4 regions of the Agrococcus sp. DT81.2 genome follow, and region 1 is predicted to be linked to each of the others. Evidence: predicted binding sites of a transcription regulator. Region 1 holds the regulator's gene; each other region holds the start of a gene.
The links. Region 1 encodes HrcA, which represses chaperone genes, less so after heat shock. Its sites were predicted from a motif close to TTNGCACTCGNNNNNNNCGAGTGCNAA; they were not measured.
Positions count from the first base shown of each region.

Region 1 (3,603 bases):
CTTGCCCGCCTCGCGCACGACCTTGCGCCAGCGCTCGAGCGCCTTGTCGCCGCGCTCGCCCTTCCACTGCACGACGCTGCGGCGCGCCTGCCACGGCACGATCGCGTCGACGCCGAGCTCCGTCGACGCCTGCACGGCGAGCTCTGCGCGGTCGCCCTTCGCGAGAGCCTGCGCGAGGCCGATGCGCGGCGACGGCGCCGGCACCGCGTCGACGTGCTGCAGCACGACGTCGACGCCGTCGCGCTCGGCACGGTCGATGACGCCCTCGGCGAGCGTGCCGCGGCCGTCGCTCACGAGCACGCGCTCGCCGCGACGCATCCGCGAGACGACGGCGGCGTGGTGCGCCTCCTCCCCCGTGAGCGTCACCACGTCGCCAGCGGCTGCGCCCTCGAGCGCGTCATGCCAGTAGCAGTGGGCCATCAGATGCGGAGGCGGTCGCGCATCTTCGCGAACAGGCCCTGCTTGAACTGCGCGAGGTGCGGCGCCGGCGCCTTGGTGCGATCGCGCAACTCTCGCAGCAGCTCCTCGGTGCGGCGGTCGAGCCGCTGCGGCGTCACCACCTGCACGCCGAGCTTGAGGTCGCCCCGCCCCGCTCCGCGCAGGCGCGTGACGCCGCGGTCGGCGACCGTCAGCACGTCGCCCGACTGCGTGCCGGGCCGCACCTCGACCTCGACCGGACCGTCGATGGCCTCGACGCGCGCTCGCGCACCGAGCGCCGCATCCGGCATCGACACCTCGAGCGTGGCGAGCAGGTCGTCGCCCGAGCGGCTGAACACCTCGTGGTGGCGCACGTTGATCTCGAGGTAGAGCGTGCCGGCGGGGCCGCCCGCCTCGCCGACCTCGCCCTGGCCGGGCAGCTGGATGCGCAGGCCGGTGTCGACGCCCGCGGGGATGTCGACCGGGATGGTGCGCTCGGCGCGCACGCGGCCGTGGCCGGCGCACGTCTGGCACGGATGCGGGATGACGGTGCCGTAGCCCTGGCAGACCGCGCACGGCTGGCTCGTGACGACGTTGCCGAGCAGCGAGCGCACCTGCCGCTGCACGTGGCCGGAGCCGCCGCACATCGAGCAGCGCTCCGGGTTCGTGCCCGGCGCGGTGCAGGCGCCGCCGCACGTCTCGCACAGCACGGCCGTCTGCACGCGCAGCTCACGGTGCACACCGAAGACGACGTCGGCGAGATCGAGGTCGACGCGCAGCAGGCTGTCCTGCCCCGCCTGCCGCCGCGAGCGTGGGCCCTGGGAGCGGCCGCCGCCGAAGAACTGCTCGAAGATGTCACCGAAGCCGAACGCCCCCGCGCCGGCCGACGGGCCCCGGTCGTACTCCGCGCGCGACTGCGGGTCGCCGAGCACGTCGTACGCGTGCGTGACGGTCTTGAATCGCTCCGCGGCGTCCTCGCTCGGGTTGACGTCGGGGTGCAGCTCGCGAGCGAGCCTGCGGTACGCCTTCTTGATCTCGTCCTGGCCGGCGTCGCGCGCGACGCCGAGGGTCTCGTAGTGGTCAGTCACTCAGTCCTCGCTCAGCAGCCGCGTCAGGTAGCGCGCAACTGCGCGCACCGCGGCCATGTTTCCTGCGTAGTCCATCCGGGTCGGGCCCAGCACGCCCACATGCCCCTCGAGCCGCGAGTCGCTGTACGTCGACGCCACGACGGCGGCCTCCCCCAGCGGTCCCGACAGCTCGCGGCCGATGCGGGTCGTCACCTCGCCCTCCGCGCCCATCTCGTCGAACAGCCGCAGCAGCGTCACCTGCTCCTCGATCGCGTCGAGCACCGGCGTGACGCGGCCGTGGAAGTCGCGCTCCTCGCGCACGAGGTGCGAGGCGCCTGCCATGACGATGCGGTCGCCGCCCGCGGCCTGCAGCATCTCGGTGAGCGCGTGCGCGACGGCCGCGGTCGCGGTCTGCAGCGCGGGCGGGGCGGATGCGGCGGCCGACGACAACCGCTCGACGGCGTCGGTGGGCGAGAGCTCGGCGACCGTCTCGGTGAACGCGCGACCGAGCGCGGTCGCCTGCTCGGGCTCGATGCGCTGCTGCGCGTCGAGCACCCGCTGCTCGACGCGGCCGGAGTCGAGGATCAGCACGGCCAGCAGCCGCGTCTCCGCGACGGCGACGAGCTCGACCCGGCGCACGCCCGCGGGGCGGCGCATCGGCACCTGCACGAGCGCGACCTGGTTCGTGAGGCTCGAGAGGAGCCTGGCGGTGCGGGCGAGCACGTCGTCGCGGTCGACCGCCTCGTCGAGGAACCGCGCGATGGCCATCCGCTGCGCCGGCGTGAGCGGCTGCATGCGCTGCAGCCGGTCGACGAACACCCGGTAGCCCTTGTCGGTCGGCACCCGCCCGGAGGACGTGTGCGGGGCGACGATGAGCTCCTCCTCCTCGAGGAGCGCCATGTCGTTGCGGATGGTGGCGGCGGAGACGCCGAACGCGTGCCGCTCGACGATCGACTTCGAGCCGACCGGCTCCCGCATGGCGACGTAGTCCTGCACGATCGCGCGGAGCACGTCGAGACCGCGATCCGAGACCATCCGCGCTCCCCTCGTCCGTGGGCACCGCATCCGCTCCCGGACGCGGCACAGCTCTGCTTGGCACTCTCGTCTACTGACTGCCAATCCTACCGCGCGCCGCGGCCGTTCGGATGGCATGCACAGCCGTTCGGGCGGACAATGGGCCCGCGATAGGTCCCGCGCACCGCGAGGCACACACGAAAGGCACGCCATGTCCGATCCCAACGCTCCCCGTGGGGAGCAGCCAGATCCGTCCGAGCAGCCCGTCGATGGCTTCGCCGTGACGGACGAGCAGCACGCCGCTCCCAGCGCCCCCGCGGCGCCCGGCGTCGGCCAGCCCGCGCAGTCGTTCTCCTCCCCCGCCGTCACGCCCGAGGCGCCCGGCCAGCCCGCCTTCAGCACCGACGGCCAGGGGTGGCAGCACGGCCAGCAGCACCCCGGCCAGCCCTCCGCGCCGCAGTTCGGCGAGCAGCCCACCGGCGGCGCGAGCGCCGCGCCGCGACCGGGCGAGCACGCGTCCGCGCCGCAGCCGCAGTCCGGGCAGCCCCAGTACGGGCAGCCCCAGCACGGGCAACCGCCGTACGGGCAGCCCCAGCACGGGCAGCCGCAGCACGGGCAGGGTCAGCCCGGCCAGCCGCCGTTCGGGCAGCCGGGTCAGCCTCCCTACGGCCAGCCGCAGTACGGGGCGGGGCAGCCGCAGTACGGCGGGCAGCCCCAGTACGGCGCGGGCCAGCCCCCGTACGGCGGCCAGCCGCAGTACGGCGCCCCCGGGCAGCCGCAGTACGCGGCCGCCGCCCCGATGTCGCCCGTCGACGAGAAGAACGCCGGCATGTGGGGGCACCTCTCGGGCCTCTCGACGATCGTCACCGGCGGCTTCGGCGGCTGGATCGGCCCGCTCATCGTCTACATGATCTACAAGGACCGCAGCGCGTTCGCGAAGCAGGAGTCGAAGGAGGCGCTGAACTTCGGCATCTTCATGACGATCCTCGCGATCGGCATCCTCATCGTCGGCTCGATCCTCGCGCTCGTGACGCTCGGCATCCTCGCGTTCCTGCCGGCGCTCTACTGGGTGCCGGGACTCCTGCAGGTGATCTTCGCGATCATC
Region 1 is NZ_JBNCLZ010000009.1:40,167-43,769, reverse strand. Features, by position in the region: gene ACLQ21_RS14520 (16S rRNA (uracil(1498)-N(3))-methyltransferase) at 1-420, opposite strand, end outside; gene dnaJ (molecular chaperone DnaJ) at 420-1,505, opposite strand; gene hrcA (heat-inducible transcriptional repressor HrcA) at 1,506-2,519, opposite strand; gene ACLQ21_RS14505 (DUF4870 domain-containing protein) at 2,710-3,603, shown strand, end outside.

Region 2 (3,603 bases), on a different contig from region 1:
CGCTCGCCGCAGGAGGCGCGCTCCTCCGAGGAGCGGGCGCGTCCGCGGCTGAGCGACCTCACGGTGGTGTCGCTCATCCTCGCTGCGCTCGGGCTCGCGCTCGCGATGGTGAGCGGCGTCGGGCTGCCCGTCGCGGCGGCGGGCGTGGCCTGCGGTGCGGTCGCGATGCGCCGGCGTCCCGCCGAGCGTCCGTGGCCGCTGATCGCGGTCGTCGTGGCATCGCTCGGCGTGGTGATCGCCGCGATCCTGCTCATCATCGCGGCGACGGTCTGGCTGCCCGAACTGCCGAGGCTGCTCGCGGGCTGAGGAGCGCCGGCGAGCAGCCGCCGGGTCGCAGTGCTAGGGGCGGTCGGCCAGGATCGCGCGGTGCCTGCCACCGACCCGTGTCGCGATGAGCGTCGCCCGGCCGTCGCCCTTGAGCTTCAGCCGCTTGCGGAGCGCCGCGGGGTCGACGTCGGCGCCGCGCTTCTTGATCTCGAGGTCGCCGATGCCCAGCTCCCGCATCCGCTGCGCGATCCTCCGCTCGTCGAGCGGCAGCGTCTCGCGCACCCGGAACGCCTGCACGAGCGGCGTCTCGACGAGGCTGTCGCCCGTGAGGTAGGCGAGGCCCGGGCTGACGCTCCTGGCGGAGAGCCGCTCCGCGAGCGCACCGATGAGCTCGGCGCGGATCACGGCGCCCGCGGGCTCGTAGAGCCACTCCCCGAGCGGGCCGGGCTCCGGGTGGCTCGCGTCGCCCGTGAGCTCCGCCGCCCCGCCGTCGGTGAGCACGAGCGCGCTGCGGGCGACGCTCGGCCGCGCGAGCGCGCCGGTCCAGACGACCGTCTCGACCGTCTCCAAGCCGTCCGTGACCCACTGGTGCTCCGCATCCATCGGCAGCAGGCCGCGATCGATGCCCGGCGCGAGCTTCACGCCGGACGAGTGTGCCGCCGCGCGGGCGAACACCGCGTCGAGCGCGGGGGACCAGTCGGCAGGGTCGTTCAGCCGCCGAGCGCCGTCGCGGCGAGCGGGGTCGAACCAGAGCGCCTCGGCGTCCACCGCGGTCTCGAGCGCGTCGCCGTGCAGCACCGTCGCGTGCCACGCGGCGAGGTTGAAGGCGGCGATCGCCGCCGTGACCTCGTCGCGCTCCACGGCCGTCACCTCGAGCCCGAGCGTCGCGAAGGCGAGCGCGTCGGCGCCGATGCCGCAGCCGAGGTCGGCCACCGAGACGATGCCGGCCCGACGCATCCGGCCGGCGTGGTGCGCTGCCACGCGCAGCCGAGTCGCCTGCTCGAGGCCCGCCTCGGTGAAGAGCAGCTCGCTGGCGAACTCGCCGAACTTCGCGCGGGCGCGCCGTCGCAGCCTCGCCTGCGACAGCACCGCGGTCACGAGCGCCGGGTCGTGGCCCTCGGCGCGCAGCCGTGCCACCTCGCGCACGACGTCGGAGCGGTCGTCGACCTGCACCTCGACGCGCTCGAGCAGCGCGAGGCCGTCCCTCGACAGCAGCAGTCGCAGCTCTTCGGCGTCCATCGCTCCAGTCAATCACCGTCGCGGCGGCGAGCGCGGCCGCCGCGGCGAGCACCGATTGGCACTCATGTTGACCGAGTGCCAATCGACCGCCTAGGCTTGCCCTGGCGTCCGACAGGTTCGGACGCGCCCCAGAGTCTGACAAGAAAGAGGCAACCGTGTCGGTTTCCATCAAGCCGCTCGAGGACCGCATCGTCATCAAGCAGGTCGAGGCAGAGACGACGACCGCGAGCGGTCTCGTCATCCCTGACACCGCCAAGGAGAAGCCCCAGGAGGGCGAGGTCGTGGCGGTCGGCCCCGGTCGCATCGACGACAACGGCAACCGTGTCCCGATCGATGTCGCCGTCGGCGACAAGGTGCTGTACTCCAAGTACGGCGGCACCGAGGTGAAGTTCGGCGCCGACGAGTACCTCGTGCTCTCGGCACGCGACGTGCTCGCCATCGTCGAGCGCTGACGCTCCACCGACCCAGTCGGCGGCGCCCCCTGCTGGGGGCGCCGTCTTCGTTCTTCCCAGGAGCAGCGATGAGCGAGCAGCGCACGAGGTCCGGCCTCTGGTACGCCGTCTTCGCGTACGCGTTCTGGGGCGTCGTGCCCGTCTACCTCCAGCTGACGAAGGGGATCGACGGCTTCGAGCTGATCGGCTGGCGCGTCATCGCGTCGGTCGCCGTCGCGTTCGCCCTCGTCGCGATGACGCGCGGCTGGGGTCGGCTGCGCGGCATCCTCCGCAGCCGGCGCGACACCTGGACGCTCGTGATCGCGGGCAACGCCGTGCTCATCAACTGGACGGCGTTCATCGTCGGGGTGCTCGCCGACAAGGTGCTCGAGACGAGCCTCGGCTACTTCCTCAACCCGCTCGTGAGCGTCGTGCTCGCGGTGCTCTTCCTGGGCGAGCGGCTCCGGCGCGCGCAGTGGGTCGCGGTCGGGCTCGGCGCCGTGGGCGTGCTCGTGATGATCATCGGCTACGGCGAGGTGCCGTGGATCGGTTTGACCGTCGCGCTCTCCTTCGGCGTCTACGGCCTCATCAAGAAGCGCGTCGGCGGATCCGTGGATGCGCTATCGGGCTTCACCGTCGAGACCGTCGCCGCACTGCCCGCGTCGCTCGTGATGCTCGCCGTCGCCATCAGCATCAACGGCGTGACGGTGGGTGCCAACGGCGCGGCCGGCATCTGGGCCACCGCCGGCATCGGCCTCGTCACCGCCATCCCGCTGCTCGCCTTCGCGTCCGCAGCGCGCCGCATCTCGCTCACCGCGCTCGCGTTCACGCAGTACCTCGCGCCGATCATCTCGTTCCTCTTCGGCGCCTTCGTGATGCTGGAGCCCATGCCGCTCGAGCGCTGGATCGGCTTCGCGCTCGTGTGGGCGTCGCTCGCGCTCGTCTCGGTCGACCTGCTCGGCCGCCGCATGCGACGGCCCCGCGTGGCACCCGCGGCCTGACGCCCGCGCGACGCCGCTACGCGACCTCCGGCCGCTTCTGCCGGAACATCCGCGCCGGCCTGTCATGGCCGTCCCAGACCTGCACGATGCCCCACGCGACCGCGGCGATCGGCACCGACAGCACCGCGCCGACGATGCCGCCGAGCACGGTGCCGATCGTGAGGGCGATGAGGACGACCAACGCGTGGAGGCGCAGCGACCTGCCCATGACGACGGGCTGGAGGAAGTTGCCCTCGAGCTGGTTGACGAGGATGACCGCACCGAGGACGATCAGCGCGACGACCTCGCCGTTGGCGACGAGCGCGACGAGCGTCGCGAGCGCGCCTGCGACGGTCGCGCCGACGAGCGGCACGAACGCGAGCAGGAAGACCAGCACCGCGAGCGGCAGGGCGAGGGGCACCTGCGCGAAGGCGAGCACGAGGCCGATGCCGACCGCGTCCACCGCCGCGATGAGCGCGGTGCCGCGCACATAGCCGCCGAGCGTCTCGACCGTCTTCTCTCCGATGCGCTTGCCACGCGCGTATCGCTCGCCCTCGAACGGGCGCAGCATGAACTCCCAGATCGCGGGCCCGTCCTTGAGGAAGAAGAACAGGACGACCACCATGAGCGCGAAGCCGGTGAGGAAGTTCGCGGCGGCGCTCACACCGGCGAGGGCGCCCGAGCCG
Region 2 is NZ_JBNCLZ010000004.1:129,461-133,063, reverse strand. Features, by position in the region: gene ACLQ21_RS09240 (hypothetical protein) at 1-306, shown strand, start outside; gene ACLQ21_RS09235 (THUMP-like domain-containing protein) at 340-1,506, opposite strand; gene groES (co-chaperone GroES) at 1,662-1,958, shown strand; gene rarD (EamA family transporter RarD) at 2,027-2,938, shown strand; gene ACLQ21_RS09220 (AI-2E family transporter) at 2,955-3,603, opposite strand, start outside.
Region 2: groES (co-chaperone GroES) is a predicted target of HrcA. The motif match lies at 1,562-1,588, and genes of this name have one in related genera.

Region 3 (3,603 bases), on a different contig from region 1:
TGCTGCTCGACATCGCGTTCCCGGCGGGCCACGCCGTGACGATCTGGTCGCTGCTGGGCGCGGCGCTGACGATCGTGGCGGTGGCCGTCTCGGCGATCCGCCGCCCCCGGCGTGCGGCGGCCCGCAGCGCGTCGGCCGGCCGCGGCTGACCGCCGAAGGGGACCTCATCCACCGAAGGGGACCCGGTGCACCGGGTCCCGAACGGTGGATGAGGTCCCCTTCGGAGAGGGCGAGTCGCCGAGCGCTCGCAGGCGGATGCGCCGCCGCGCGTCAGGACTCGGGCGTGAAGCTCAGCGCGACGGAGTTCATGCAGAAGCGGTCGCCCGTCGGCGTCTGCGGGGCGTCGTCGAAGAGGTGGCCCAGGTGGCTGCCGCACTTCGCGCAGCGCACCTCGGTGCGCACCATCCCGAGCGAGCGGTCCTCGATGAGCTCGACGGCGTCCTCGCGGACGGTCTCGTAGAAGCTCGGCCAGCCGCAGCCGGCGTCGAACTTCGTCTCGTCGCGGAACAGCTCGTTGCCGCACGCGCCGCACGCGTAGACGCCTTGGCGCTGCTCATCGAGCAGCGCGCCGGTCCACGGGCGCTCCGTGCCCGCCTCGCGCAGCACCCTGTAGGCGTCGGGGGCGAGGGCCTCGCGCCACTCTGAGTCGGAGCGTTCGATTCGATCGGTCATGCCACGATGCTACGCCGCGCTCGCTCGCGTTTCGCGGCGGGCAGAACATGGGCCGCCGCCTAGGATCGGAGCCATGCCGACCGAGCCGCGCATCCGCAGGCAGGGCACCGCCGACGAGGCCGCCGCCCTCGCATTCGCGGCGGCGGAGGCGGCAGGCGATGCGCTCGACATCGTGCCCGCGGCCACCGACACGACGGATGCGTCGGCCGGCGCCGACCGCGCGGGTCGCGACGACCTCGCACGGGCCCGAGCTGAGCGCATCCGCACCGTGCTCGAGTTCGAGGCGGGCTGGACGAGCCACGGCGGGGCGAAGGCGCGCGCCATCCGCGCCGAGTTCGGCTGGTCGACGACCCGCTACTACCAGGTGCTCGACGCCGCGCTCGAGACGCCCGAGGCGCTGCACCACGACCCCATGCTCGTGCGCCGGCTGCTGCGACTGCGCGACGGCGCATGAGCCGCGACCAGCCCTCCGGCACGCGACGCTCCGGCACGCAGCGCTCCGTCACCAACCGCGTCGGCGCGCACCGATCCGGCTCCGTCACGCGCTGGCCCCGCTGGGCGATCCTGCTGGGTGCGCTCGCCGCGGCGATCGTGCTGACGGCCGTCGGGCTCTTCCTGCTCGACCGCCTGCGGGTCGAGCCCCTGCCCGAGCCCTCGGCGACGGAGCAGCCGCCCGTCGTCACCGATCCCGCGCAGATCGACCCTTCCCTCGACGCGAGCATCACCGTGCTGGACGGCACGGGCGAGCTCTCCGTCGCGGCGGGCGTCGGCCAGGCGCTGTCGGACGCGGGCTGGGACGTCGTCGCCACCGCATCCGCCACCGAGGTGGGCGAGCGCACCGTCGTCTGGTTCGACGAGCCAGCGCTCGCGCCGGTCGCCCGCGGGCTCGCGCAGCAGCTCGGCGTCGGCGAGGCTCGGCAGTCCGACGGCCGCGTCTCGGGCTCGCCGATCACCATCGTGCTCGGCACGGATGCGCCGGGCGCGGTGCCGAGCGCAGAGCCGAACGACGACGGCGACATCGAGCACGCGCCGACGCCCTCCGCGCCCTGACGCGCATCCACCGCGCCGCCGTCCCGCTGCGGCTTGCACTCGTGGGTGCCGAGTGCCAGACTTGGGCCTGGCACTCCCTCTGCTGGAGTGCCAATTGAACGTCCACAGCGTCCAGGAGGGACGAAGACTGCAATGGCAAAGATGATCGCATTCAACGAGGAGGCCCGCCGCGGGCTGGAGCGTGGACTCAACACGCTCGCCGACGCGGTGAAGGTGACCCTCGGCCCGCGCGGCCGCAACGTCGTGCTCGAGAAGAAGTGGGGCGCCCCCACCATCACGAACGACGGCGTCTCGATCGCCAAGGAGATCGAGCTCGAGGAGCCCTTCGAGAAGATCGGCGCCGAGCTCGTCAAGGAGGTCGCGAAGAAGACCGACGACGTCGCCGGTGACGGCACGACGACGGCCACCGTCCTCGCTCAGGCGCTGGTCCGCGAGGGCCTCCGCAACGTCGCCGCTGGCGCCGACCCCATCAGCCTCAAGCGCGGCATCGAGAAGGCCACCGCCGCGGTGAGCCAGCAGCTGCTCGCGAACGCGAAGGAGGTCGAGACCAAGGAGGAGATCGCTGCCACCGCCTCGATCTCGGCCGCGGACGAGGAGATCGGCGCGCTCATCGCCGAGGCCATCGACAAGGTCGGCAAGGAGGGCGTCGTCACCGTCGAGGAGTCGAACACCTTCGGCACCGAGCTCGAGCTGACCGAGGGCATGCGCTTCGACAAGGGCTTCCTGTCGCAGTACTTCGTGACGGACCCCGAGCGCCAGGAGACGGTCTTCGAGGACCCGTACATCCTGATCGTCAACTCGAAGATCTCGAACATCAAGGACCTCCTCCCGGTCGTCGACAAGGTGATCCAGTCGGGCAAGCAGCTCGTCATCATCGCCGAGGACGTCGAGGGCGAGGCGCTTGCGACGCTCGTCGTCAACAAGATCCGCGGCATCTTCAAGTCGGTCGCCGTCAAGGCTCCCGGCTTCGGCGACCGCCGCAAGGCGATGCTCGCCGACATGGCGATCCTCACGGGCGGCCAGGTCATCTCCGAGGAGGTCGGCCTCAAGCTCGAGAACGCGACGCTCGACCTGCTGGGTCGTGCACGCAAGGTCGTCATCACGAAGGACGAGACGACCATCGTCGAGGGTGCGGGTGAGGCCGAGGCCATCGCCGGCCGCGTGCGCCAGATCCGCCAGGAGATCGAGAACACCGACAGCGACTACGACCGCGAGAAGCTCCAGGAGCGCCTCGCGAAGCTCGCCGGCGGCGTGGCCGTCATCAAGGCGGGTGCGGCGACCGAGGTTGAGCTCAAGGAGCGCAAGCACCGCATCGAGGACGCCGTCCGCAACGCGAAGGCTGCCGTCGAGGAGGGCATCGTCGCCGGTGGTGGCGTCGCGCTCATCCAGGCCGCGAAGACCGCGTTCGAGGGCCTCGAGCTCACGGGTGACGAGGCGACGGGCGCGAACATCGTGCGCGTGGCCGTCGACGCGCCGCTCAAGCAGATCGCGCTCAACGCCGGTCTCGAGCCGGGCGTCGTGGCCGAGAAGGTCCGCGGCCTCGAGGTGGGCTGGGGCCTCAACGCAGCGACGGGCGAGTACGTCGACATGCTCGCTGCGGGCATCGCCGACCCGGTGAAGGTCACGCGCTCTGCGCTGGCCAACGCCGCGTCGATCGCCGGCCTCTTCCTCACGACCGAGGCCGTCGTCGCCGACAAGCCCGAGAAGTCGCCGGCCATGCCGGCTGACCCCACGGGTGGCATGGACTTCTAAGCAGTCCTACACAGCGGAGGGCCCCAGCAGTAATGCTGGGGCCCTTTGCCGTCCCTCCGGCTGCTGCGGTCCTTGGTCTCGATACGCGCGCGGCTCCGCCGCGTGCTACTCGACCAGCGGGTGGGGAGG
Region 3 is NZ_JBNCLZ010000006.1:1,698-5,300, forward strand. Features, by position in the region: gene ACLQ21_RS11845 (DMT family transporter) at 1-149, shown strand, start outside; gene msrB (peptide-methionine (R)-S-oxide reductase MsrB) at 271-672, opposite strand; gene ACLQ21_RS11855 (DUF3263 domain-containing protein) at 746-1,126, shown strand; gene ACLQ21_RS11860 (LytR C-terminal domain-containing protein) at 1,123-1,722, shown strand; gene groL (chaperonin GroEL) at 1,855-3,474, shown strand.
Region 3: groL (chaperonin GroEL) is a predicted target of HrcA. The motif match lies at 1,790-1,816, and genes of this name have one in related genera.

Region 4 (3,603 bases), on a different contig from region 1:
GCTCGGGCGCGACCTCGAGGCCGTCGCGAAGGTGGATCTGCCGGTCGCAGCGGGCCGCGAGCTCGAGGTCGTGCGTGACGATGACGAGCGTGATGCCCTTGGTGCGGTTGAGCTCGAAGAGGATGTCCTCCACCACGCCGCCCGTGACCGAGTCGAGGTTGCCGGTCGGCTCGTCGGCGAAGATCACCGTGGGCTCCCCGACGAGGGCGCGTGCGATGACCGCCCGCTGCTTCTGCCCGCCGGAGAGGTCGGTGGCCCGGTTGCGGGCTTTGTCGTCGAGCTCGAGCGCCCGCAGCGCGGCCATGCCCCGCTCGGTGCGCTCCCGCTTGCCGACGCCAGCGATCTTCAGCGGCAGCACGACGTTCTCGAGCACCGACGCGTCGGGCACGAGGAAGAACTGCTGGAAGACGAACCCGAAGTCTCGGTTGCGCAGCCGGTGGATCTCCGCGGCGCCGAGGGTGGCGGCATCCGCGCCCTCCACGAGCAGCGCGCCCTGGTCGGGCGCGTCGAGCAGCGCCAGGATGTGCATGAGCGTCGACTTGCCCGAGCCGCTCTTGCCGACGATCGCGACGGACTCCCCGCGGCCGATGCGCAGCGACACCCCCTTGAGCGCGTCGAAGCGGCCGGCGCCGTGCCCGTAGGACTTGTGGATGGACTCTGCTTCGAGCACCAGGTCTGGCATGCGCGCCGCTCCTCGATTCGTGGGCTGCGGCTGTCGCAGCACGTCGATCGTCTCGTCGCGGCGTGCGGTGCGTGCGGGGGTTGGCCCTACCCTTCGGGGTGGTTGGCCGGAGTCCTCCCCGCGCGCCTACTCCCCGACCTGCACCTCCTTGCCGTCGACGACGACGTAGGTCGCGGTGCGGAAGGGGGCCGGGGTGAGCGTCATCGCGACCGCGCCGCTGTCGGCGACGCGCACATCGGTCACGTCGAATCCGGATGGGCGGGCGACGTCGTGGAAGAGCCGCTTGCCCGGGCCGACGACCGTCGGGAAGACGATGAGGCGCAGCTCGTCGAGCAGGTCCTCCGCGATCAGCGTCTGCAGCAGCTGCCACGAGCCGTGCACCTGGAGCTCGCCGTCGCCGGAATCCTTGAGGGCGCGGATGCGTGCCACCACGTCGTCCGCGATGACGCTCTCGGTGCCGTGCCACGACGCATCCGCCTGGCTGAGCGTCGTCGAGACGACGTGCTTCGGCGCGGTGTTGAGCCGCTGCGCGACCGGGTCGTCGGGGTCGGTCACCTGCGGCCAGTACTCGGCCATCATCCCGTAGGTGACGCGGCCGAACAGCAGGGCGTCGGTCCTCGCGAACCAGCCCGTGACGACCTCGCCGACCGTGTCGTCGAAGGCCGGGGCGACCCATCCGCCGTACCGGAACCCACCGCTCGTGTCCTCCTCCGCCCCGCCGGGGCCCTGCATCACGCCGTCCAGCGTCATGAACTCGTGCGCGATCAGTCGCATGCTGCGCTCCCTCGATCCTCGCGCGGCGGCATCGGCGCGGCCGCGACGAACCGAGCATGCGCCGTAACGGAACGCTTCGCAAGAGGTCAGATCTGCCCGTGAATCCGCTGAAAACGACTGGCACTCGCACTGCGCGAGTGCTAATCTGGCTGCGCTCCGAGGGGCAGACCCCCCGGGGCTGCCACAGACACAGGGGACCGTCGCACAGGGGCGGCGGCCCGTCGCTCAAGGAGGTGGTTGTCAATGGCACTGACCTTCGACCCGTTCCGTGAGATGGACCGCATGGCCGCTCGGCTGATGACGAGCGGAGGCACGGAGCGATCCTCGAGCTGGATGCCGATGGATCTGTACCGTGCCGGCGATCACTACATCGTGAACGTCGACCTGCCGGGTGTCGACCCGGGCTCGATCGACCTGAACGTCGACGCCAACACGCTGACGATCCAGGCCGAGCGCACGATCGGCTCCGCCGACGGCGCGCAGTGGCTCGCGCAGGAGCGTCCGGCTGGCCGCTACATGCGGCAGCTGGGGCTCGGCAACGATGTCGACCTGGAGCAGATCCAGGCGCACTACGAGCACGGCGTGCTGATGCTCACGATCCCGGTCGCCGAGCGGGCGAAGCCCCGCAAGATCACGGTCGAGCAGCGCGATCGCCAGTCGGCGATCAGCACCGGCGGCTCGCAGCAGAGCGAGGCCACGGCGGGTGCGAGCAGCTCGTCGGAGGGATAGCGGTCGCACGGCCGATGCGGCGCCCCCGTCCCCGCGGACGGGGGCGCCGCCGCGTGTGCGGGCGCGCACGGGGCGCGGCCGTCACGCGGTGAGGCGGTTAACCCGGCGCTGCACTGCTGAGCGGCGGATGCGTACCGGCCGCCCGCCGCGCCTCACGGCGGGCGATCGCGAGCCACGTGCGAGGCCCCGCGAGCCAGCCGATGAGCGTCGACGCGATGATCGAGCCGACGACGTAGACGGCCGTGATGAGCCAGAAGCCGACCACGCCGGTGAGCAGCACGACGAGCCCGAGCAGCCAGCTCGAGAGCGTCGACAGCACCGCTTGCAGCGCGGTGCCGAGGGCGGCGCCGCGGAGCGTGACGGCGGCGGCCTCCGGCACGCCAGCACGGCGCATCCGTCGCGTGCTGAGCCAGCATCCGAGCGCCATCGCGCCGACGGCGAGCAGCACGAGACCCAGCACGAGCGGCGCAAGAGGGGTGACGTCGAGCTGCTCGATCCAGTCGACGACCGAGCGACCCCACTCGACGTCGTCGAACAGGTCGATGACGGCGGAGCGCACGATCAGCAGCACGAGCGCCGCGACCAGCAGCCCCCAGACGAGGCTCGCGCCGGCCCCGACGAGCGCGAGGCCGGTCGCGCCGGCTCGGCGCACCGCCGTCCGCTGCTCGGCGTCGAGCGGATCCGGCGATGCGGCGCGACGCGCGACGCTCATCGCCGAGCCGGGTCGCCGCGCAGCTGCACCCGGGTGAGCTCCGCCTCGTCGCGGGCGCGAGCCTCGGCCTCCTCTGCCTCGGCGAGCGCGGCGAAGTCGATGCGCGGTCGTGCGGAGGCGAGGTACAGCCAGCCGAACAGCAGTCCCACGCCGCCGGTGAGCGCGATCGCGATGGCGAGGAGCGTGAACAGCGCCGTCCACATCGAGCCGACCGTCAACGACGCCGAGCTCGCCGCGACGATGAAGAAGAGGCTGCCGAACAGCGCCATCGGCCAGACGAGGAGGCCGACGAGCCCGGTCGCCGCCGTCGTGCAGAGCCACGCGAGCCACGTCGAGCGGTGCGGCTTCGCGAGCCCCGCCGACTTCGCCCAGAGCGCGTTCGTCAACCAGCCAAGCGCGAGGATGCCGCCGCCGATCAGCAGCCCGATGAGCGCCGTCGCCCAGACCCGATCGGGAGTCGACCAGAGCGACACGACCGTCGTGAACGAGTCGGCCTCGAACTCGGCGACGTCGTCGCCGGAGACGTGCAGGAGGAACGCGAAGCCGACGATCAGGAAGAACGTCGTGAGGAAGTGGGTCGCGAGCGCCATGAGCGTCTGCCCGACCCACGAGCTGAGGAGCGCGGCAGCACGCTGTCGCTTCGACCAGCGGATGCGCGGCGGCAGCATGACGACCTGGGGGTAGACGGGCAGGCCGTACGGCGGCT
Region 4 is NZ_JBNCLZ010000002.1:156,385-159,987, forward strand. Features, by position in the region: gene ACLQ21_RS04040 (ABC transporter ATP-binding protein) at 1-682, opposite strand, end outside; gene ACLQ21_RS04045 (dihydrofolate reductase family protein) at 809-1,456, opposite strand; gene ACLQ21_RS04050 (Hsp20/alpha crystallin family protein) at 1,700-2,185, shown strand; gene ACLQ21_RS04055 (hypothetical protein) at 2,283-2,897, opposite strand; gene ACLQ21_RS04060 (hypothetical protein) at 2,894-3,603, opposite strand, start outside.
Region 4: ACLQ21_RS04050 (Hsp20/alpha crystallin family protein) is a predicted target of HrcA. The motif match lies at 1,574-1,600, and genes of this name have one in related genera.